Regions from separate parts of the Geodermatophilus normandii genome, predicted to be linked through region 1. Evidence: riboswitches for the same ligand, from Rfam matches in the RefSeq annotation. Region 1 holds a riboswitch; the other holds the start of a gene.

Region 1 (3,189 bases):
GTGTCCCGCCCGCGGGTGTGAGCTGGGTGGCAGGGTCGCGACCGTGCGGGGTCTGGCGCGGCGAGAGTTCTGCCTGGTCCTGCTGCGCCGGATGGCCGACCTGCGGCCGGACCTCGCCGCGGCCGCGCTCCCCCGCCTGGGCGCCACCCGCGCGGAGGCGCACGCCGCGCACACCCGCTGGCAGGCGCTGCACCACGCGCCGCGGGCGCCGCGGGGCCTGGCGCTGCGGACCGCCGTCCTCGGGCCGGCCCCCGAGACCGGGGACCGCCGGTTCGGCGACCTCGACCTCGAGGTCCGCCGCTGGCCGCTGCCGCTGTGGCCGCACCTGCGCTGGGAGGTCCTGTCCGCGCCCGGCGGCAGCGTGCTGCACGAGCACCTGGTGCGGGCCGCGGGCTCCCCGGTGCCACCGGCGGCCGACGGGCGGCTGCGGGTGTGGGAGCACGTGGTGGCCGACGTCAGCGGCCTGCCCGGCGCGGTGGAGGTGGACCCCCAGGTGGTCACCCGCTGGGAGGTGCGGCTGCCCTCCGGTGCGACGGCGGCCTTCGTGTGGGGCCTGCTGCAGCAGGTCCGGACGCAGCAGGACCCCGGTGCCTGACCGGCGCCGGGGTCCTGGTGACCGCCCCGCGGGGCTCAGCCGATGCGGCGGGCGCCGGCGTAGCCGCCCATCACGTCGATGCTCGCGACCTTGACGACGTCGCCCGAGGTCGGCGCGTGCACCATCTGGCCGTTGCCGATGTAGATGCCCACGTGGCTGACCGGGCTGTAGAAGAAGACCAGGTCACCGGGCTGCAGGTCGGCGCGGGAGACGGCGGTGCCCATCTGGGACTGCAGCTTGCTGGAGTGCGGGAGGCTGATCCCGGCGGCACGGAAGGCGTACTGCGTCAGGCCGGAGCAGTCGAAGGAGCCCGGGCCGGCGGCCGCCCACACGTAGGGCTTGCCGCGCTGGGCCATCGCGGTGGCGACGACGGTCCCGGCGACGCTGCTGGCCGGGGCGGCCGCGGCGGCCGGCTCCTCGGCGGCCGACGCCGACCCGGACGACGACGCGGTGTCCTCGCGCTCCTCGTCGCGGCTGGCGCGGGCCTCCTCGGCGGCGTGCGCGGCGGCCGCGGCCTCGAGGGCGGCGCGGCGCTCCTCGGCGCTGAGCCGGGCGAAGTCGGCCTGGTAGTCGGCGATCTGCGACTCGAGGTCGGCCTGCTGGGCGGCGACGGCGTCGTACTGGCGCTGCGCCTCGGCGGCGGCCTCGGTGGCGGCGGCCTGGGCCGTGGTGGCCGCCTCGGTGGCGGTGACGGCCTGGCCGAGCAGCTCGCCCTGGTAGCCGGCGACGCCCTGCAGCAGCGACACGCGGTTGACGAACTCCTCGGCGGTGTCGCTGGTCATCAGCGCCTGCAGGGAGCCCATGCTCTCGCCGGTGTAGGCCGAGCGGGCGATGCCGACGACCTGGCTGCGCGCGGTGTCCACGGCGGCCCGGGCGGCGGCCAGCTGCGCGGCGGCGGCCTCCGCGGCCGCCTGCTGGGCGCCGAGTGCCTCACGCGCCTCGTTGAACTGCTCGGTGACGACCTCGAGGTCGTGTCCGCGGGCGGCGACGAGCTCCGCGGCCTGCGCCGACGTCGTCGGCTCCTCGGCCAGTGCGGGCGCCGGGGCGGCACCGAGCCCGAGGCCGACACCGAGGGCGCCGACGAGGGCGAGGGCGGCGCGGCGGCCACGCGACCGGCGGGTCGCGGGCAGGCCGGGGACGGACGTGCGCAGGGACGCCACGCGGCTGTCTCTCCTTCTCCCATGCCGCCTACCGGGTTAGCTGACGGGTTCGGGCGTGGAGTCGCCCGGCGCGCGTGCGCGCTACACCCCAGTGCTCAGGTGGGTCCCCGGCCCGGCCTCCGTGGGGGAGGACCGGCTCGACGGCGTCCACGGGGTGTCACCCAGGCTGGTGACGGAGCGCCCCGTTGGACACACTGAGCGTAAGGGCCGTGACCCGCGCGTGACAATCACTTCTCTGTAACTACCTGGCTCACGACCGGGGACCCGCCGGACGTCCGGGCACCCCCCGGCGGTTTGGGCGCCCCCGGGGACGTGTACCGATGACGGCATGTCCTCCTCGCTCCGCATGCGCCTGGCCCGCCCGCTGGTCGTGGTCGCGCTCCTCGGCTCGCTGGTCGCCTGCGGCGACAACACCGACTTCTCGCGCGGCCCCACCAACTGCGACGCCAACGGGCAGAACGCGAACAACGACAACGACGCCAGCTGTCAGGAGACCGGGCCCAACCCCGGCAACGACGCGCCCACGACCGACGACGCCAGCACCAACGAGGACGGCAGCGACGACTGACCGTCGCCACCGCCGTCCCGACGGGCGCGCCACCGCCCGGGCTGGTGGGCTGAGGGGGTGGATCCCGGGCAGAGGCGGACGGGGCACCGGCTGCTGGTCGAGTCCCGGGCGCTGCTCGCCGGCACCCGCCGTCTCCTGCGGGGGCGCGACCTCGCCCTGATCGGCGCAGGCCTGACGTTCTACGCGGGCATCGCGGTGGTGCCGCTGATCCTGGTCGCCGTCCGGCTGACCGCGCTGGTCACCTCCCCCGCCGAGGTGCGCACGCTCAGCGGCCGGCTGGCCGAGTTGCTGCCGTCCGCCCTGGGCGCGCCCGGGGCGGTGGCCCGGCTCGTCGACGCCGGCGTGCGGCTGGACCTGCTGGGCTTCCTGCTGGCCCTGCTCCCGCTGTCGCTCTACGGGGAGGGCCTGCGGCGGGCGCTGCTGCGGTTCAGCCAGCGTCGGGAGAACCTCACCGCCTGGCGGGGCCGGCTGGCCACGCTGCCGCTGGTCGTGGTGACCCCGCTGCTGCTCTACCCGCTGCTGCTGGCCGCCGGGTTCATGGCCGACCTGGCCCGCGAGGACGGGTTCGGGCCCGCGCTCGGCCGGTTCGCCGTCGGCTACTACACGGTGCTGTTCGTGCTGACCGCGCCGATCCTCTGGGGCTTCGGCGTGGTGGCCGGTGGGCGGCACCGCTGGGGCGCGCTGGTCAGCGGTGCGCTGTTCACCGCGGCGTGCCTCTCGGGGTTCCTGCAGGGCTTCGTGGTGTTCCTGTCGCTGCCGCTGGACCTCGGCGCCCCCTTCGGCGGCCTGGTGGTCGTGGGCGCGATGGTCGCGATCGGGTTCTGGCTGTTCCTGCTGCACCTCGTGCTCGTGTCCGGGTGGCTGCT
Region 2 (3,189 bases), 2.6 Mb from region 1:
GCGGCCGGCGTTCCTGGCGGCCGCCGCGGTCCGGCTGCCGCTGCAGGCGCCGATGATCGCCGCCGCGCTGCGGGTGGCCCGCGGTCGCTGACGCCGGTCGATCAGCGGCCGCGGGTGGGGACCGGGTCGGGCCCGGTCGGCCGGGCGCCGTCCACCCGGCTGCGTCCCGAGCCCGCCGCCGCGCGCCGACGCCGGGCACACTGCCCGCATGGCCGATCCGCTGCCCGACGACTGGGAGCGCGCGCTGGTCGTCGTCGCCCACCCCGACGACGTCGAGTACGGGTGCGCGGCCGCCGTCGCCACGTGGACCGCGGCCGGACGCGACGTCCGGTACGTGCTGGCGACCAGTGGCGAGGCCGGCATCGCCGGGCTGCCGCCGGAGGAGGCCGGGCCGCTGCGGGAGCGCGAGCAGCGGGCCGCGGCCGCGGTGGTGGGCGTGTCGGTGGTCGAGTTCCTCGGCCACCCCGACGGCCGGCTGACCGAGGGGACGGACCTGCGCCGGTCGCTCGCGGCGGCGATCCGGCGGCACCGGCCGCACCTGGTGGTGACGATGCACCACGGCGACACCTGGACGCCCCCGGGCGCGGCGGTCGGCTACTGGAACAGCGCCGACCACCGGGCGCTGGGCCGCTGCGCGCTCGACGCGGTCGGCGACGCGGCCAACGAGTGGATCTTCCCGGAGCTCGCCGCCCAGGAGCCGTGGCGGGGCGTGCGGTGGACCGCCGTCGCCACGCCGGTCGGGGTGACGCACACCGTCGATGTCACCGACGTCGTCGACCGGGCGGTGGCCTCGCTCGCCGAGCACCGCCGCTACCTCGAGGCGCTGTCGGACGAGCCGGTCGAGGAGCAGGCTCGCAAGCAGGTCGACATGGCGACCCCCGAGCTGGACGGCCGGCGCGTGGCCGGCTTCGCCCTCTACGCGGGGTGAGGGGACGCGGCCCCGGGGGACCCGGGGCCGCGTCCCGGTCGATCAGGGGTTGAAGCTGACGTGCACGTGGTCGTAGTGGTTGGCGGTGACCGACCCGCGGTCCTCCATCGCCCGCCAGCCGGAGCCGCCGATGATGAAGATCCGCTGCTGCCAGATGACGTACTCGACGTTGAACCGCGCGGCGTTGTCGATGACGTACTGGGCGACGGCGTTCCCCTTGGCGGAGTCCGCGTAGACCATGAAGTCCGCGGCCAGCTGCTGGGTGGGCGAGTGCCCGGGCCGGGTCAGGACCGTGGACACCCCGAAGGTCGAGGTGACCTCCGCGACGACCGGGCGGACGTGCGCGGCCCAGGCGCTGTAGGCGGTCGAGGTCGGCGTGGGCTTGCCGGTGAGGTCGGTCGACACCGCGACCACCGCGGTGGCGGCGGCCGCCGCCGGGGCCGCCGCGGCTGCGGGAGCCGCGGCCGCGGCGGGGGCTGCCGCCGGAGCGGCGGCCGGCGCCTCGTCCCGGTCGTGGGACCAGCCGTGCGACCAGTCGGAGCGGTGGCCGTCCCACCGGCCCTCGGCCTGGGCGACGGACTGCCCGGAGAGACCGAAGGCGAGGGCGAGGGCGCCGACCGTGACGGTGCGGCGGACGGTGCGGGATGAGCTGTGCGAAGGCATGACGAGGAGAGCTCCTGACGTCGGTTCCGTGCGGCGCCGCCGTGTGTTCAGCGGTCACCGTCACGTGAGTGGGGCGGAAGCCCCCGGATGGGACGGCCGGGCGGGCGACCGGGCGGCGGGCACCTGCTGGAGGGCAGGCCGACGCGAGAGCGGTCGCGGTCCGGCTCGGGATGCGCGGCGACCGGCGTTCGTGCGCGGGTCGCGGCGTCCGTCTCTGAGGGGGTGCGGGCGCGCCAGGGCAGGCGCCTACGGCGCACCCCGTTGCGGTTCTCCGTTCTCCCATGGCCGCCTACCGGGTCAGCTGACGGGTTCGGGCGGGGATGCGCCCTACCCGCTCCCGAGGGAGCGGGACTCACCCCAGTGGTTCGGTGGGTCCCCGGCTCGCGGCCACGGATGGTCACGACTCGGCGGCATCCGGTGCGGCTCCCCCCGGGTGGAGGCGGTGACGACCGACCGGACCCGGCAACCGTAGGTGGGTTACGGAATAGTCACAACGCGGACCGGGCAGTTCCGCTGTGAAGGGTCCGTAGACTGCGGGCACGACGGACGAGTCGGCCGGGCGGTCGCGTCGGCGGGGGAGACCCCGTCGCCGAGGAACGTCCGGGCTCCACAGGGCAGGGTGGTCGCTAACGGCGACCCGGGGGAACCCGCGGGACAGTGCCACAGAGAACAGACCGCCGGCGGTGCCTCTCCGGAGACACGGCCGGTCAGGGTGAAACGGTGGTGTAAGAGACCACCAGCGCACCGGGTGACCGGTGCGGCTCGGTAAACCCCACCCGGAGCAAGGTCGAGAAGGGACGGCGGGAACGTCGTCCTGCGCAGGCGTTCGAGGGCTGCCCGCCCGAGCCTGCGGGTGGACCGCTCGAGCCCGCCGGCAACGGCGGGCCTAGATGGATGACCGCCCATCGGGAGGCCGCGAGGCGCCCGAGGACAGAACCCGGCGTACAGGCCGACTCGTCCGTCGCCCCTCGTCTGACCTGCCTTTTCAGGTCCGGCGGGGGTCCCCGTTCCTCAGATGTTCCTCAGCCGCGGGAGCCAGTACGGCGCCCACCACGGCCCGCCTGAGGACGAGGACCCGGACGTGTCCGCACCCGTTGCGCGCGGCCGCCGGCAACGAGGGCGGACTTGAACGTCTCGTATGGGAGGCTGCGATCCAGCGTCGGCCCGAGCAGGAGGCACGTTGGCCAAGTACCGGCGGCGGGGGCATTGGCGACGTGGTCGAAACGGGACCATGCACTGGGTCTCTGCGCACGACGTCACACGAGGGTCCTCGGGCAGGCAGAGCTCAAGCTCCTACTCGACGAGCTGGTTCACGCAGGACCACCATCCAGCCCCGCCGCGACCCGCCACGGTCCGCTATCCGGCACTGCCCTACTCGGCTCGCTGGCTGAGGCCCAATGCTCGCTGCCCCGTGTGCGGCGCAGCCGTCTACTTCTGGTCGAACGCGGCCGGCAGTCGGGTCTACTTCGACGAGATGGGACCGCCATGGCCGAAGCACCCGTGCACTGACGTTCGAGCTGGCTTCGCTTGGGCCGCCGGCCCGCAGGCGATCTATCGCACGCGGTCGACCCCGGAGGCGCCGGCGACCGCTGGTGACT

Evidence for each region. Region 1 has a riboswitch for cyclic di-AMP ahead of JD79_RS07785 (C40 family peptidase). Riboswitches for the same ligand answer to the same signal wherever they lie in the genome.
Region 2: linked by a shared signal. The riboswitch ahead of JD79_RS22810 (VldE C-terminal domain-containing protein) and the one ahead of JD79_RS07785 (C40 family peptidase) in region 1 are both predicted to bind cyclic di-AMP.

Annotation. Positions count from the first base shown of each region.
Region 1 is NZ_QGTX01000001.1:1,579,737-1,582,925, reverse strand. It holds gene JD79_RS07790 (hypothetical protein) at 44-595, shown strand; gene JD79_RS07785 (C40 family peptidase) at 631-1,755, opposite strand; cyclic di-AMP (ydaO/yuaA leader) riboswitch at 1,767-1,908, opposite strand; gene JD79_RS07780 (hypothetical protein) at 2,084-2,323, shown strand; partial or broken gene JD79_RS07775 (YhjD/YihY/BrkB family envelope integrity protein) at 2,381-3,189, shown strand, end outside.
Region 2 is NZ_QGTX01000001.1:4,178,873-4,182,061, reverse strand. It holds gene JD79_RS20190 (DoxX family protein) at 1-91, shown strand, start outside; gene JD79_RS20185 (PIG-L deacetylase family protein) at 209-928, shown strand; gene JD79_RS22810 (VldE C-terminal domain-containing protein) at 971-1,591, opposite strand; cyclic di-AMP (ydaO/yuaA leader) riboswitch at 1,863-2,011, opposite strand; RNA gene rnpB (RNase P RNA component class A) at 2,139-2,552, shown strand; gene JD79_RS20165 (hypothetical protein) at 3,003-3,189, shown strand, end outside.